DNA from 4 places in the Chryseobacterium sp. Mn2064 genome. Region 2 is predicted to be linked to each of the others. Evidence: riboswitches for the same ligand, from Rfam matches in the RefSeq annotation. Region 2 holds a riboswitch; each other region holds the start of a gene.
What was found. A riboswitch is a leader RNA that binds a small molecule or an ion and turns the genes downstream of it on or off. The one in region 2 is predicted to bind cobalamin.

Region 1: linked by a shared signal. The riboswitch ahead of ACL9RH_RS11345 (acyl-CoA thioesterase) and the one ahead of ACL9RH_RS00715 (T9SS type A sorting domain-containing protein) in region 2 are both predicted to bind cobalamin.
Region 3: linked by a shared signal. The riboswitch ahead of ACL9RH_RS12175 (TonB-dependent receptor plug domain-containing protein) and the one ahead of ACL9RH_RS00715 (T9SS type A sorting domain-containing protein) in region 2 are both predicted to bind cobalamin.
Region 4: linked by a shared signal. The riboswitch ahead of prpB (methylisocitrate lyase) and the one ahead of ACL9RH_RS00715 (T9SS type A sorting domain-containing protein) in region 2 are both predicted to bind cobalamin.

What each region holds. Positions count from the first base shown of each region.
Region 1 is NZ_JBMOUE010000002.1:937,654-941,988, reverse strand. It holds gene ACL9RH_RS11355 (XAC2610-related protein) at 1-690, shown strand, start outside; gene ACL9RH_RS11350 (HD domain-containing protein) at 692-1,282, shown strand; gene ACL9RH_RS11345 (acyl-CoA thioesterase) at 1,476-1,859, opposite strand; cobalamin riboswitch at 1,975-2,154, opposite strand; gene ACL9RH_RS11340 (hypothetical protein) at 2,189-2,989, opposite strand; gene ACL9RH_RS11335 (ATP-binding cassette domain-containing protein) at 3,020-3,682, opposite strand; gene ACL9RH_RS11330 (hypothetical protein) at 3,679-3,954, opposite strand; gene ACL9RH_RS11325 (GEVED domain-containing protein) at 4,049-4,335, shown strand, end outside.
Region 2 is NZ_JBMOUE010000001.1:148,874-153,208, forward strand. It holds gene ACL9RH_RS00715 (T9SS type A sorting domain-containing protein) at 1-1,050, opposite strand, end outside; cobalamin riboswitch at 1,113-1,302, opposite strand; gene ACL9RH_RS00720 (esterase-like activity of phytase family protein) at 1,563-2,834, shown strand; gene tpiA (triose-phosphate isomerase) at 2,910-3,668, opposite strand; gene ACL9RH_RS00730 (hypothetical protein) at 3,682-4,086, opposite strand; gene ACL9RH_RS00735 (TerB family tellurite resistance protein) at 4,104-4,335, opposite strand, start outside.
Region 3 is NZ_JBMOUE010000002.1:1,122,657-1,126,991, reverse strand. It holds gene ACL9RH_RS12185 (helix-turn-helix domain-containing protein) at 1-103, opposite strand, end outside; gene ACL9RH_RS12180 (T9SS type A sorting domain-containing protein) at 286-1,581, shown strand; cobalamin riboswitch at 1,750-1,926, shown strand; gene ACL9RH_RS12175 (TonB-dependent receptor plug domain-containing protein) at 1,960-3,786, shown strand; gene ACL9RH_RS12170 (hypothetical protein) at 3,806-4,335, shown strand, end outside.
Region 4 is NZ_JBMOUE010000001.1:752,584-756,918, reverse strand. It holds gene prpC (bifunctional 2-methylcitrate synthase/citrate synthase) at 1-358, opposite strand, end outside; gene prpB (methylisocitrate lyase) at 360-1,256, opposite strand; cobalamin riboswitch at 1,707-1,899, opposite strand; gene ACL9RH_RS03245 (hypothetical protein) at 2,256-2,489, opposite strand; gene ACL9RH_RS03240 (carbohydrate kinase family protein) at 2,702-3,622, opposite strand; gene ACL9RH_RS03235 (hypothetical protein) at 3,782-4,335, opposite strand, start outside.

The DNA of each region.
Region 1 (4,335 bases), on a different contig from region 2:
TTAAATAAGTATAGGCATTTTTCAGCTTTTATGCTTCTGGGCCCCCTGTGTTTTGCGCAATATCAGTTTGAAATTAAAGATGCCTCCAAGAATTACAGTGCCGTTGTTCAGATAGAAGATTGCATGGATGGACGTTGTGGCGGCAAAGGAACCGTAGAATTATTTGATAATAAGAACACCAAAGTTCAGACATTTACTTCTGATGATTTGATTGTTTATCTCGCTGAGAACAGAAAACTCTTATCGGGAAAAATGAATTCATTAACGAAGGAAGAAAGTCCTATTGTCATCAATGATTTTAATTTTGACGGTACCGAAGATATCGCAATACGAAACGGCAATAGAGGAAACTATAACGGTGCGTCTTATGATGTATATGTGTTCAATAGTACCCAGTTAAGTTTTGTAAAAAGTAAAGAGCTTACAGAATTAGCCTCCAATGCTTTGGATATGTTTGATGTAGATTCTCAACGCAAACGCCTCATTTCTTACGGAAAATCGGGATGCTGCAATATTTTTACCATAGAATATACCGTTATTCCTAATAAAGGACTGGATAAGGTTCTGGTAAAAGAAGAAGACAAAACGGAAGAAGATCGGGTAAAAGTAACCATCAAAGAAAAAATAAAAGATAAATGGGTAACCAGAAAGAAGGTATACTCATTAGAAGAATATAATAAAGAAAAGTAAGATGAAGATTCAGAAAGAGATTGATTTTATTCTGGCAGTAGATGCTTTGAAGAATGTACAGCGAAGAAATTATAATGCCGACGACTCCAGAAGAGAAAACACTGCAGAACATTCCTGGCAGATTGTTATTTTGGCGCAAATCCTTTATCCGTATGCCAAAAACAGAGAAAATATCGATCTGTTGAGAGTAATAAGAATGCTTTCAATCCACGATCTGGTAGAAATAGAAGCCGGTGATACTTTCCTTTTTGACGAAAAAGCAATGGTAGGTAAATTCGAAAGGGAAAAAATTTCTGCACAGAAGATTTTCGGAATCCTTGATGAGCCGTTGCGAACAGATTTTTTCAATTTATGGCTTGAATTTGAAGAAGAAAAAACTACTGATGCCATATTTGCATGTTCTATCGACAGAATTATGCCGTTTATCCTAAATTCTCATACTTCGGGAAAAAGCTGGACAGAAGCTGGAGTTACAGAAAAACAAATCAGAAATATGCTTGAAAACGCAATCAAAAGAGCATCTGATGAAATGGGAGAAGCTTTTGATGTATTGTTGGCCAGAAGTCTGGAAACGGAAAAAGTGGCGAAATAAGAATTATATATAAACATTGCTCAGTATCTGGGCAGTGTTTTTTTATACAAAATATATAGAATAATTCTTCAATTTGATAAAAGAATTAATCAAAAACCAAATGCCATAAAAATTCTGGAAATCTAAAGCTGTACTCTGGAAACCGTAGAGAAAACTGTCAACTTCTGGAATAATTATGGCAAAAAAATCAAATTTATAGTATTTGGATTGGTTTTTTGAATTCGTCAATAGCTACGAAAGTGAAATCTCCTACAATTGCTTTCTCTCTTTCATAAGAATACATTTGTTCTGTAAAAATTTCCACATTAACTTTCATACTGGTTTTTCCAACGTAAGAAACTTTTCCGATCAGCTCTACAATAGTTCCAGCAGGAATCGGCTTTTTAAAATCGATCTTGTCGCTGCTTACCGTTACCACTCTTTTTCTTGCAAAACGGGTAGCTGTGATGAAGGCAACTTCATCCATCAGCTGCATTGCTGTACCTCCGAAAAGAGTATCATAATGGTTGGTTGTGTTAGGAAAAACCGCTTTAAAGATTCTTGTTTCGGATGTTTCAATTCTTTCTTCTGTCGTCATATTTCATTATTAATTAAAGCGAAATGAAATTGTATCAAAACAACAGAATAATGACAGGAATCTTAGAAATCCCTGAAACAATCCATCAGATCAACAAACTTCAGATCGCGAAAGTTTTTTGTTTAAGAAATAGGCAGGTCTCCTGACTTGTAACATCTTTTATCTCCTTCCCATGCCCCGCACAGTGGATCTTTGATAAAGATTACAGTTACTTACAGTTGCGCGACAGTCCGTGATTTTCACACGGTTCCCTTTTAATTTGCGGTTAGGCAAAACCAATTTCTATGATGAATAAGCGTTACACTTTTTCGGGTGCAAAAATAATGAATTTATTCCGGATTATGATAAATAATCTGACTGATTACTCTTCCTTTTTTGATGGTCCAAAGAGTTGTGTATCTGTTCTCTCCTGTACCATTGATCATGTAAAGAAAAATGTTATCATTATCAAGAGCTGTTACCCCAACATTCTCAAAATCCATTGTAGGCTGGAACATATTTTTAATGGCTTCTCTTACAAAGACAGAACCTCTTCCCGGTTGCTGTACTCTGATAGATTTGATTTCCGTCATCCCTTCAGGAAGATCATTGCCAATTCCCCATGGTTTTACTTTATCAATAGTAAGAAGTTTTCCTTCAGCATCTTTTTCCTTTTTACGATATCCGGCGTTGGAAGGGTAGACGTCAATAACGACTTTGCTTCTTTGAGCTGTTGGGATCTTCGGGTCAGAATTGTCTGTGAAAATAAGTGACCTTCCGTTTTTAGATTTGGAAGGAGTATAAGCAGGAAGCTGATCAATATAAGCAATACGCTCTTTATTTACCATTCCTTCTTTATCAAGAGTTTCATAACGTACAAAAGGTTTATCGTCATCCTGCTTTTCAGGATATTTGATCCAGATCCATTCTGTTTCTCCGGGAGCTGGTTTTACATAAACAAAAACATCTCCTTTACGCATACGGATCTTATCTACGATTTTTCTGTAATTATCCTTATGTACACGTACATTGGCATATCCTTCTTCTGCTTTTACCACTCCAAAAGGAACTTTATTCTGGCCTTTAACAAAAGCTAAAGAAAAAATACTGAAAGCGGACAGATAAAATGCTTTGTTTATGAAAGTCATCATGAAAATTTTTTGATCCTTCAAATATATAAATTAAATGCTGTTCGGAAGATAATTATATTGACGGAGTTCCTGTAAGTTTTGTATGGGCTTTAAATATCCACTAGAAAGCAGATATATTTTATCCGCGATATCTACCACATCCTGATAATGATGATCAGAGATAATGAATCCTTTGTTTTTTGCCTGTGAACGGATGATCGCTTTTAATTCATCAATAATCTTGGGAGAAAGACTGTTAAAGGGCTCATCCAGCAATACAAAATCAGCTTGGGAATAGGTGAGAAGCATTACTTCGATCATTCTCAGTTCTCCGGAAGACAAATTTCTGGGTTTTTCATTCAGAAATGGTGAAAGAAGTTGAGAATGCAGAAGTTGATCCGCATATTCCCGGTTACAGAAAAGATGAATCAGTTTTGTTAATTTTTCACTTTTAGGTAGAAAAGAATGTTGTGGCAGATAAGCAATTCTGTTTTTTCGGTCGGAGATATTTCTCAATACCTGATCATTCCATTTTATAAACTGGGTATCACTTCCAAGAACGCCGGAAATAATTTTAAGAAGAGTAGATTTTCCGGAACCGTTTCTTCCCAGTATACCGGCTATATTTCCAACTTTACACTCTAGATAGATATCCTGCAGTATTTTTTGATCATTGAAAGATTTGGTAATACTGTCAATATGGAGTCTGCTCATACAAATGCCATTATAGTTTTTACGATTAGACTGAAAGATAAAGTAAATCCCCAAAGAAACAATTTTGAAAATCCAAAATGATAGTAGAACAGATACTCATTTTTAAGCCTTACTTCATATATAAAATAATGAAGCATTGGAAGAAGTAAAAGAAAACTCAGTCCAAAAGTTTCTACTTTAAAAGGAGACAGCAATGAAAATAGCAAAGAAAAAAGAACAGAGGGAATGATAAGTTTTTTATAAAAAATCCAAAGGATGGTAAGCTGTTTCATGTTTTGAATGGAATAATTAAAATATTTAATAAAAATAAACTATTGTTATAGGAATTTATGCTATTTTTTATCAATTTTTTTTAAACTAATAATTATGACCAAAAAACTACTTTTGGGTTCCTTGCTTTTATTGGGAGCTATTTCTACGTATCAATCTAAAAATGTTGAGGAAACAATAATGATCAAAAATGTATTTATTGTTCCCACTAATGTATTGGTTTCTAATATCACCACGACTTCAGCAAAGGTAAGCTGGGATCCTATTCCCGGTTCTTCAAATTTTACCATAAGAATTAAACCTGTTAGTGCGGGTTCATGGCTCTCTATACCAGTAATGAATGCCAACAGTTTTGATCTTACCAATCTTCAAGCTTGTACAGC
Region 2 (4,335 bases):
ATAAATTCCTGAACTTAGTGCATGAATATTGACTTTGGCAGCCTGTGTTGTAATCACCTTTTGGCCAGAAGCGGAATAAATATTCACTTCTTTTACTTGCTCAGGAGTGCTAATCTGGATAAAATCACTTGCTGGATTTGGATAAATGCTGAATGCTTTTTTATTAACGGAAGCCACACCTAATGTCGCATTGGCCGCTTCTGTAGGCGTAATAGGTCTCCTCTGTCCAAAGCTTAATCCCATCCAGTCATTATTACTTAATTGAATCTGAGACAGGTTAGATTTTGTTTGCCAGCTGGAAAGATCTTTTCCTTTGTATAATTTCCAACTGTCTGTCCCTGCGTTGTCACCCGTAAAACTGTTCAGAGAAAGATGAACAACCTGATTATTGGCAGCGGTAAAGTTGAAATAAGAAGCCTGAGTCTGTATCTGCTGTAAAGCCTGTTCAGCGCTGATCGTTCCATTATATCTGATTCCAAATACAAAAGAATTAGCGTTGCCAATATTCCCATCTGTTCCAAAGTCGATAACGATAAGACTTTTATTATTCCCTGTTCCTATCCAGTTGATAATTTGAGAAGCGCTATACCATAAAGAGCTGTACGCAGGGACTGGAGTAGAAGGTTTGGAAGGTGGATCAAAACCATAAGAAACGCCATACCATTTTCCATCAATTAATGGATCATTATTCACTCCGTTATTGAATGACATAGCCTCAGAAGTAGTTCCTGACCAGGTAGACCAGTAATCATCAAGGCTTGGAATATGATGGTTATAGTTTAAACTGTAAAGAAACCCTGATGGAATCTCAATTTCCATTTTGGGTTCTGCTGCGGCAATAGCTGTGATCATATCTTCCATCGTCAGAGAATTGGAATCAAAGCGATAGCCCCAGGCATAAGAGGTTGGAGTATTGTTATCGTTAAAATCAGCAATGAAATAGGCCTTTTTGGAACCAGTTCCTACCCAAAATTTAATGTCGTTTTCTGTAAACTGGGCCGACAAACACTGCATAATGAGCAGCAAGAAAAAGAAATAGATTTTCTTCATGATATTATTAATTTAAAGTTTTTTTCCCGAAACTTACTTGCAGAGGAAAAGAAAGTATTCTTCTGAAGTTTAAATTTAAGGCAGGTCTCCTGGCTTACATCTTATAGTTACCTTCCCGGATTGGATATCCAGTGGTATTGTATACTATAAGTTGAATAGTTTACAGTTGCGGGTACAGCCCAGGATTTGAATAATCTTCTCACCTGATTCCCTATTAATGAACAGTGTTCAGCCTTAAAAGTCTGCAAATATATCATATAAATATTTAGACTGTATTTTGTGAATTATCTTTTGTTTTCAGGTTTTTCACAAGGGGAATTATAGTTTTTGAATAGTGATTTTATGATATTGATAGCTAATGGAAAGAAGTTGTTTGCTTTTTAAAATTAAAATTGAAAGTTTTGTTGTTTATATTGAATTCATTTTGCAGGATCTATTATTAAAATACAATTATCATTGCATTCAAGATCAGTTTACAATCAGTTTCTATTTTCGCAGCCATAAAAGTGAATATGAAAAAATTACTATTGCCTGTTTTAATGCTGGCAGTATTGACTTCGTGTAATACTGATGGAGATAATACTGTAATCAACAGCCCGGATATTAACTATTCCAAACTTCCTCAGGAATTTCCATTTACCAAAATGGTTACCCTCAATGGAGTAGATGTTATCAACGGAGGATTTGGCTCCGGTGCAGCAGCTCATCCAACAAGAAAAGGAGAATTTTATGTGATTACAGACCGCGGTCCTAATACCGATTACCTGAATGGTAAAAAATTCCTCACGCCCAATTTTACCCCTACCATTATGCATTTCAAGATCAATGCAGACGGAAATATAGAAGTAATCAAATATATAAAGCTTAAAAATCCATCCGGAACACCTATCACAGGACTACCAAACCCTGTAGGAATGGGAAGTACCGGGGAAGTGGCTTATGATGCTTCAGGAAATATTCTGGGTACAGATAAATATGGCTTGGACAGCGAAAGTATTGTAGCAGCAGCTGATGGTACTTTCTGGGTTTCCGACGAATATGGTCCGCACATTGTACATTATAGTGCCGATGGAATGGAACTGGAAAGAATAAGCCCGGTTGGAGTAAATACCGGACCAAGAAAGCTGCCTGCTGTGTTGGCGAAAAGAAGAGCCAACAGAGGAATGGAAGGTCTTGCTCTTACACCGGATGGAAGAACGCTGGTAGGAACAATACAGTCTATGATGTACGTTCCAAGTAAAGCCCTGGCAACCAATACAACCTTAACGAGAATTGTAACCTTTGATACGGTAACGGGACAGACCAAACAGTTTTTATACAGACAAGATGGCGGAGCTTCTGACTCTGTTTGTGATATTACAGCGTTGAGTAATACCGAATTTTTGGTGATTGAAAGAGATGGTAATTTCGGATCTCAGGGAGGTATTAAAAAAGTATACAGAATCAATCTGGCCAATGCTACTGATGTAACGGGATCTGATATGAATGCTGTAGACGGTATGAAAGTAAACGGTAAAGCCTTAGAACAGTGTTCATGGGACGAACTTACCAATGCAGGAATAAAAACGGTGTCAAAAACATTAGCGGTAGATCTGGTTGCAAAACTGGGATATGAGCATGACAAGTTTGAAGGAATTGTGTATTTAGGAAATAACAAACTGGCCGTTTTCAATGACGATGATTTCGGTGTAGTAGATGACGGAAATGGAAATCCGAAAGCCAAAATTTTACCTAAAACAGGAAAAGTAGACAAAGGTACGATGTACGTAGTCGATATTCAATAATTAGATTTTTTTTAACAGAAAACGGCGGAATCGAAGATTCCGCCGTTTTTATTATAGATTGATATTATTTCAATACTAGTTGAAACCCTCAATAATTTTAGAGAAATCCTCTAATTTTAAAGCGGCTCCTCCAATAAGACCTCCGTCAATATCAGGTTGAGAGAAGATTTCTTTCGCGTTATCAGGTTTTACAGAACCTCCGTAAAGAATAGAAATCTCATCGGCAACTTCCTGTCCGTACTTAGCGGCAATAATGTTTCTGATGTGAGCATGAATCTCCTGAGCCTGTTCCGGAGTTGCTGTTTCTCCTGTTCCAATTGCCCAAACTGGTTCGTAAGCGATAACTACTTTCTTAATTTCCTCAGCAGAAAGAGTGAAAAGAGCTGTTTCCGTCTGGTTTTTTACCACTTCCAGATGTTGTCCTGCCTTTCTCTGCTCAAGAGTTTCTCCGTTGCAATAAACGGGAATAAGCCCTTTATCTAAAGCTAATTTAATTTTTTTGTTGCAGTGAGAATCTGTTTCTCCGTGATATTGTCTTCTTTCAGAATGCCCGATTAATGATCCGGTAGCGTCAATAGATTCCAGCATATCTGCAGAAATTTCTCCCGTGTAAGCGCCACTTTCATGCTCGCTCATATCTTGAGAGAATACACCAATTTCATCCTTTTCAAAAATGTCTTTTGCCATCATCAGATACAAAGATGGTGGAGCGATCCAAACCTCACAGTTGGTCGCATTATTATTTTTATAACTTAGTAATTGGATCATCAATTGTTGAGCATCAATTACATTTTTGTTCATTTTCCAGTTGCCTGCAACTATCTTTCTTCTCATAATTATTTTTTATTTAATCTTCCTGTATTTTCGTGTCGGTAAATATATAGGTGTTGTCTTTTTGGCCCATTAGCTCTATAGAGTGAAATTTAACGTCACCATTGGCTAAAATTTCATAATTGTAGATATCTGTAACGTTATCCACTTTGTGAAGCTCATAATATTTACCTCCGCTGGTCCACCAACTGCCGTTTTCAGTCTGTTGCGATACTTGCCCTTCTGAATTAATAGCTACATACATCAATATGCTTTTGCCTTTTTCCAGTCTGCAGGATATCCAGTATTTCGACATTCCATCAACCTGTTGGTTTACTTCTGATCCTTTATAGCATCCCATTACTTTGGGGTCATATTCTTTCTTTTGTGCAGTTAACCCTGTTGCCATAGCAATCAGAGATAAAACAAATAATTTTTTCATGGTTGTTTATTTTTAATTTATGATAATCCCCATAAGTTTTTCAGAAGAATATAGAAAGTGTGTTCCTCATCTGTTACTTTATTGTCTGCTTTGATTAATGACTTAGCAAACTGTACAAATTTTACACGCTCATCTTCTGTAGAATCTTCATGGAAGCATCTTGCATGAAATTCGAAGTGGTCTTTCCACTCTTCAGGCTGTAAAAGAGCAAGAGTTTCCAGTTCATTGTCAAGATTCATTCGGAAAGGG
Region 3 (4,335 bases), on a different contig from region 2:
TAACAGACCAAAATGCGAGTATCAACAGTAGAATTTTCCCCTTATTTTCAATTGCGTCTATAAATAATAAATTGTTTTTTGTGTTTTTTTGAATGATTTTCATGAAATCCATCTTCAAAATGAGGTTTTGTTATATGTTTGATTATTAGGTTTTTAAAATTTAAATTCTTTTAAAATTCACGAATTGTGAAAGTCAATTTCTTTTTGTTAGGTAAATATAATATTAATATTGTTTTCGCTAAATCAAAATACTAAATATAACAATATATGAAAAACTTTTACAAAATGTCAATAAAAGTAGTAGCGTTCTGTTTCTTCTTAAAAGGTGGGATGGCAGAAGCTCAGCTTACTGTAATGGGACTTGGTAATTATAATGTAGGGGCAGTATCCAATAATGGTGTTGTAAGTATGCATACCAGTGCGGGCGCTATATTTAAATGGTCTGCTGCTGGTGGATTGGTGCAGATCGGTTCCATATCAAACGGATATCCGGCCTCAGGAAAAACCGTAGTTTCTAATGACGGAACCAAAATAGCATCTACGATTACAAATTCTGCTACGGGTTTTAATGAAATATCAACGTATGATATTACCAATTCTACCTGGACGAACAGAGGCGGTCTTGTTCCAACAGGCTGGGATGGTAGTGTAAGTTCTACTTGGGGAATGTCGATAGATGGAAATACCATTGTAGGTTTAGGATACCTTACGGCAGCCAATGCTCATGCCGTAAAGTGGGATGCGGTAAGCGGAGTCATCGATTTAGGCAGTATGGTTACTGGAAGAAGCTCCAGAGCAAATGCAATAAATGCTGCAGGGACAGTAGTTGTGGGATGGCAGGATGAGGCAACAGGAACAAGAAGCGGTGCTAAATGGATAGATGGAGTAGAAAGTTTTATTACAGATAACAATGGCAATAATGTAGGAGAAGCAGGAGGTGTTTCTGTAGACGGAAATACAATAATAGGAGCGGCAACTCCTAATCCTTACGTATGGAATACAGTGACCGGACTTACCTATATCACGCATCCTAATGCTTCATTCAGTTTTAAAGGAGGAGCGACTGGAATTTCGGCGGACGGATCTACCGTGATCGGTTTTTACAGAGCATTTGGGGCTCCTCCAATGTCAGGGGAAGGCTTTATCTGGACTCAGGCCGGAGGTCGTATTAATCTGAACGATTATGCCACATCATTAGGAATAGCAACCAACGGTGTTACTATGGGACTTCCTTTGGCAATTTCTCAGGATGGAAAGAAGATAGCAGGGGTTGGTACTAATGCTTCCAATCAGATTGTTGGGTTTTACCTTGATCTTTCAGAGTTTTTATCTGTGAATGATATTGTTAAAGAGAAAGCTGTTGCAGGCATCTATCCAAATCCTGTTTCAGATATTTTATACATCAGAGGAACAGAGAAAATTGAAAAAGCAACAATCTATAATATGGTAGGGCAAATCGTGAAAACTTTCACTTCTGTCCATAATCAGATTGATGTTTCATCTTTATCTAAAGGAAATTATATCCTTCAGTATTCTTTGAAAGAGGGAACAATGGAATCTTATAAATTCATTAAAAAATAAATTCGGATATAGTTTTAATTCATATCATCAATAGTAAAAGTGGGATTTTACATGGCTGTTTTCGATATTGAAAACAGCCATTTTTCTATATGATGTTGAGACGGAATGAAGGGATAATAAAAGTATTGATCAGGATCTCAGGGCCTTTGGCCAATAGATATAAAAAGCTATCTTTGCAAGAAATTTGGTTTCCAGTATATTGGAATGAAAAGGGAATCGGGTGTAACTCCCGGACTGTCCCCGCAACTGTAAATCGCAACAAAAGTTTCTGCAAACAACCACTGTATACCACGGGAAGGTGCAGAATGCGAAAGTCAGGAGACCTGCCAGAATGATAATCATAAAAAAATATTGCTTTCGGAGGAAAAGTGAATTAATATGGATATAAAAAGATCTTTAGTACTGCTTTTTTCATCGTATGGCTGTTTTCTTTTCGGGCAAGAGAAAGTTATTGATACGATTTACATCTTCGATAATCAGATGAATAGAGTGAAGCTCTTCCATCCTGTGAAAACTATTTCTCCCGAAGATACTGAGAAAAATTCCACCAATCTTTCCGAACTGCTGAGGTTTCAGTCCCAGGTTTATATTAAGGAAAATGGCCGTGGTGCTGTTTCTTCACCGTCTTTCAGGGGAACTACTGCACAGCAGACCGCCTTTGTATGGAACGGAATTAATATCAATTCTAATTTTTTAGGACAGGGAGATATCAACAATATGCCTTTGTTCGGATATGATCAGATTGGAATAAAAGCAGGTGGTGGAAGTGTCATCTACGGAAGTGGAGCAGTGGGCGGGAGTATTCATATGAATAATACCCTGGATTTTAATAAAGGGTTCCATGGTTCATTATTTTCAGAAGTTGCTTCTTTTAATACTTTTAATAACTTTCTTAAAGGTTCTTACAGCAATGATAAGTTCAGCTTTAAAGCTTCAGGAAATTATTCTGTAAGTGAAAACGATTATAAAGTAAGTGATCTGAACTACATCAACAGAAACGGAAACTATTACAATACATCCTTCAACGTAGGGGCTTCCTATAAAATAACCAACGAGCACAAGGTATCGTGGCAAAGTCAGTTTTTTGACTCTTCGCAGCATTACCCAGTATACGAAGAAACAGCAACAAAGACAAAGTATAAAACGCAAAGTGTAAGAAGTCTCATTGCCTGGGACTGGAATAAAGCAAAATTCAGCAACGCATTCAAAGCAGCATATACCGAGGAGAATTTCCAGTATTATGGAGATTTAAATCTTCCTAAATCCAGTGGTGGTACAGGGAAGAATTATATTATAAAAAATGATTTCAATTATTTCCTGAATTCAAAATGGAATGTGAACCTTATTGGAGAATTTCAGGTGAATAAAGGAGAAGGTTACAAAAGCGGAATAACAGATGTAAGCAGAAATATAGGCTCTGTTTCTGCCTTATTGAGGTATTTTGCAACGAAGGATCTGCGCTTTGAAGGTGGATTCAAAAAAGATTTCGTAGAAGATATCAATTCTCCGGTTTTGTACTCATTTTCCGGAAAATGGAACACTTCAAAATGGTATAATGTAGGAATCAATTTGTCTAAAAATTTCAGATATCCCTCATTTAATGATATCTATTACGAACCGGGAGGAAATAAAGATCTGAGACCGGAAACATCTGTTCAGATAGACATGAACCATGAATTTAAAGCAGGAAGTTTTAAACTGAATGTGTCTCCTTACTTTTTGGAAGGAACTGATCTTATTGTATGGATGCCAACAGCTCTGGGATATTGGCAGGCTTTTAATGTCAACAAAACAGAGTCTTACGGATTGGAGTCTCAGCTGTCTTTTAATAAACAATTTGGGAACCATAAAATAGGAGTAAGTGCAGGATATTATTATACCAAATCAATTGATAAGGAATCTAAGAAACAATTAGCATATATTCCAATGCACCGTGGAACAGCCAATTTGGATTATGAATATGGTTTTATCAAATTGTATGCTCAGGCACTTGTAAACGGCCTTACTTATACAGGAACAGATGAAAAAAGAGATACGGCAATAGATCCTTATTTTATATTAAATACAGGAATTTCAGCAACAGTTTCAAAGAAATATACTCTAGGTGTTAAAGTGAATAATATAACAAACACTTATTACAAAACGGTTTCTTTTTATCCTTTACCTAAAAGAAATTATGGAGTATATGCAGCGATTAATTTTTAAAAACTAAAATTAATATATTATGAGAGTAACTAGAATTTTAACAGTACTATTTGCATTTGTACTATTATTTAACATTTCGTGTAGCAATGATGATAGCATAGAAATATCACCTATCACTTACCAGAATGGATATTTAATTTCCAATGAAGGAAAGTTTACCTCTTATGGAGCTAACGTAATGTTCATTACAAGAGATTTAGGTCTGATGCAGTATAATATCTATGCTTATAATAACAATAATGAGATTTTGGGAGATGTTCTTCAGACAATTGGTCTGGACGGAAACAAGGCATATCTTGTGATGAACAATTCTAATAAAATTGTAGTAGTAGATCGTTATACTTTTAAGAAATTAGGGACCATCACAGACCAGATCAACAACCCAAGAGGGATTACCTTTGCGAACGGATTTATTTATGTTGCTAATATGAATTTTTCTTCAGGCGCTAAAAGTGTAACAAAATATAAAATTTCTGACCTTTCATTGGTGAAGAAAACCGATTTTACTGAAAATATAGATACTGTTGTACAAGCCGGAGGAAATGTATT
Region 4 (4,335 bases), 600 kb from region 2:
CTTTTTCCGGCTGGATACTTCCGATTGCGGATACCATGGAACGCATTACGTCCATTGGGTGAGCTGCGGCAGGGATACTTTTAAGTATATTTCTTACGGAATGTGGTAATCCTCTTAAAGATTTTAATTTTGCTTTATAGTTTTTCAGCTGTGCTGCTGTTGGTAACTGACCGTATATCAACAGGTAAGCCACTTCTTCAAATTCTGCTTTTTCTGCCAGATCCAGGATGTCATATCCTCTGTAATGGAGATCATTTCCACTTTTCCCTACGCTGCAAAGTGCTGTATTACCAGCTGTTACCCCTGAAAGCGCAACGCTTTTTTTAGGTTTAAATGTTGGTTCAGTGCTCGTCGACATATCAATAATTTTGTTTAAAAAGGTTATCTAATTTTTGTTCATAGTCATAATATCCAATGCTTTTGTAGAGTTCTTCTCTGGTCTGCATTGTATCCAATACATTGGCTTGAGTTCCGTCTTTTCGGAGGTGTTCATATACATTTTGAGCGGCTTTATTGGCTGCACGGAAAGCAGAAAGCGGATAAAGAATCAATCCTACGCCTGCATTCTTCAATTCTTCAACGGTATACATTTTAATCATTCCGAATTCAGTGATGTTAGCCAAAACCGGAATTCCTGTAGCGTCTACAAATTTTTGGTAAAAGCTCAAATCCGGAACTGCTTCTGCAAAAATGAAATCTGCTCCTGCTTCTTTGTAGGCAATGGCTCTTTCTAATGTTTTTTCAAGACCTTCATTAGCGAAAGCATCTGTTCTGGCTCCAATAACGAAATTTTCATCAGTACGGGCATCGGCAGCAGCTTTTAACCTGTCAACCATTTCATCCTTGCTTACCACTTCTTTACCTGGGCGGTGCCCACATCGTTTTGCACCTACCTGGTCTTCAATGTGCAATGCAGCTGCTCCTGCCTTTATCAAAGACTTTACGGTTCTGGCTACATTAAATGCAGAAGGACCAAATCCTGTATCTACATCTACCATCAATGGCAAGTCGCAGACATTGGTAATGCGCTGAACATCTATTAAAACATCTTCAAGAGTCGTAATTCCCAAATCCGGAATTCCTAAGGAACCCGCAGCTACCCCACCGCCGGAAAGATAAATTGCATTGAAACCAGCCTGCTGAGCGAGTAATGCATGATTGGCATTGATAGTTCCAACGATCTGAAGTGGACTTTCTTTTTGCATGGCCTCCCGGAATTTACTACCCGGAGACTTCAAACTTTCACTTTTAGTCATTTTAATATTTATTGTTTAGTTGAAATTTGTTCGTTAATGAAAAATAGTCACGGCAATAGCTATCCGGACGTGATATCCTGATAACAGAAATAAAATGCTCAGAAGAAGACTGATGCGTTTGGACCGTTTCCTGAAGTTTTGAATGTGATAAAAATATTCCCGTATAAGCCTGAGTGTGGTAAAGGCTATAACTTCTGCATGTATAATCAAGATCGGATGGGTACATTTTTTAACTTTTTACATTGATAAATCCTTATAAAAAGTTCCTGATAAACTTCACAATGCCTGTGTGGGAAGAAAAATATGGGAAAGGAAAATACGGTACAAGACAGTGTAATAAAAGAGCGTACTGCTCCACTAAAAACTCATCTCACAAAATAACAAAAGATTTTTACCAAACTGTTATCCATATCGTATCATACCTGACTATAAGCTTCAGACCGCGAAAGCATCGTCAATTCGAAATAGGCAGGTCTCCTGACTTGTAACAGTTTTTATCGTCCTTCCCATATAACCAGGTATACAGTGGACCTCTATTTTGATAAAAACCTATATGTTACTTACAGTTGCGCGACAGTTCGTGATTTGCACACGATTCCCTTTTAATACACAGCTAAGTGCAACCATTTTCGGTTGATAAAGAAGGTGTTAAGAACTCCTTGGTGGTAAATATAGTTATTTTATAAAAACGACCAAGAGATTTTATGCAAACAATAATTATTTTAACATAACCCCCTGTAAATGTTTAAATTAAAAAAAAATAATTCACCAATAGAGCATTATAATTTAGACAATAACATTAATTTTTTGTTACTAAATTCATAGGATATGATGAAAAAAAACCAGACAACCACAAACAAAAAGCCTATTTTTTCATATGCCTGACATTCACAAATAGTAATAATTTCTAAGGGAGTTTTTACACTGTAAAAAAGATTCGGCCCATTGCTTTTAGCAATGGGCCGAATCTTCTGTCACAACTTTCAACAAGCGGATATATTATTTTAAATTTCTAGATTTTAACTCTTCCTGTAATTCCCGATCCGCTTTTTTTGAATTAATCACAAAAGGGAGAAAAATAACAGGGAGAAAAGTAAAGAATCCAAAGCCGTTTTTCACTGTACTGTAGACAGAAATACCAGCCATAAATCCTATGATCACAGCATTCGTTATTTTGCTGGATTTGGCTTTTTTGGCTTTTTCTATCAGCTCCTGATCGGTTAGCTCTTTCATGTTGCTTTCCATCGGTTATTGGGTCGTAAGGTTATTTGTTTTACTTTGAAATTGATACGTAATGGAAATTTCAAGACGAAATTCTGTCTAAAAAAATCCTACAGTATACGTGCCTAAAGTACAAAAATATTTTCTTACCGATTCGGAGCCGCTCAATGGTCAGTGCTTCTTCAACTGTTCTGGCGATATTGTTATAATTTTTGTTGCAGACCTCAGCTGAGTGCAGCAACAGGATAGAGATCTTTAAACTTCACAAAATCTTCTAAGGTATACTCCGGACAGGCTCCTTCCTGTGAAGTTATAAAAGCTCCCAGCGACACTGCCTGAGTCATGATTTCATGAGCAGATGCCTTATTTCCGATTCTTTTGGAAAGAAATCCTGCTAAGAATGAATCTCCGCTACCTACAGTATCTTTTACCTCAACCGGTATCGTAGGATAAAGATAGAATTCATTATCCCTACAATATAAAGCCCCTTTGCTTCCCTTAGAAATAATAATCTCCCGAATTTCGAATTTTTCCTGCAGATACCGAATGCTGTCTTCTTCGGTCTGGTATTCTTTATTTAGGAAATCCAGAACCATCCTCAATTCTGCTTTATTGAATTTTGCCAGATGGGTTTTGTGTAATAATTCGTTGATAATATTGATATCATAATAAGGCTCTCTCAAATTAATATCAAAAACATTGTATGTACCCGATTCAAGCAGTTCAAATAATGTATTTTTTGTTTTCTCATTTCGGGCAGCAAGAGTTCCAAAGACTAAAGCATCTGCATTTGTTACCAAATCTTGGTCTTTTGAAGTCATTTCGATAAAATCCCAAGCTACGTTTTCTATAATGTCATAATGGGCATCATTATTTTCATCCACAGTAGCTACCACCGTACTTGTAGGATGTGTATCCGTTATCTGAATATGATCTGTTGAAATTTGCCAGTTATTAATTTTCTGTAATAGCTCACCGCCCAGTTCATCATTACCTACACTGCTGATCATCTCTACATCCAGCCCCATTTTAAAAAGGTGATAAACCACGTTAAAAGGCGCTCCACCAATTCTTCTCTGCTCTCCCGGAAATATATCCCAAAGAACTTCTCCAAAAGAGACTATCTTATGTTTTTTTTCTTCCATTATTAATTAAATTATATATTAAAATTTGATAATCTAAAGATACTCAAGGATAATACACCGCCTTTCTGACAATGATAAGATAAAATCTTCATATCCCCAAGTATCCTTTTTTATCATCATTTGTGTTTTCCAATTCGTTAGATGAAAATTATTTTATTTTTAAAATGAATAGGCCTGAACTGAAAACTGAAGAAATGCATTATTATTTACAGGATTCCACATTCCCCATATTCCGATAGGTATTTTATATCCTTCAATGGTAAAGCTTTTTGAAACGATAAGACTTATTTCATTAAACCCTGCTTCTTTTGCAAAGAAATTGTTTTTTTCACCCTTGTTATTCAGTGCAAATCCATAGCCAACTCGTCCCCTTACTTCCAGATTTTCTTTTTTATAGACAGGATATTCACCTGACACAAAAGAAGAATATTTATTCTCCGTATTGCTACTGTTTCTGTCTCTCCCGAAAACAACGGTATTCCAACTCAGGATCAGAGGAAATTTCTCACTGATGGTATAATAAGACCTCAGATCCCAGAACCTCCCGGTTTTCGCAGCAGAATAATTGAAAAATTCTTTATTATTATACGTTGCCCCAGGAGAAAAATTGTAGATATCCCAAAGTTCCAGCACCAAATGTTTGTTTTTGTAGCCAATATAGTTGTTGAACTCTTTGTAAGAACCATCTACATTGCCACCAGCCCAAAAACCTC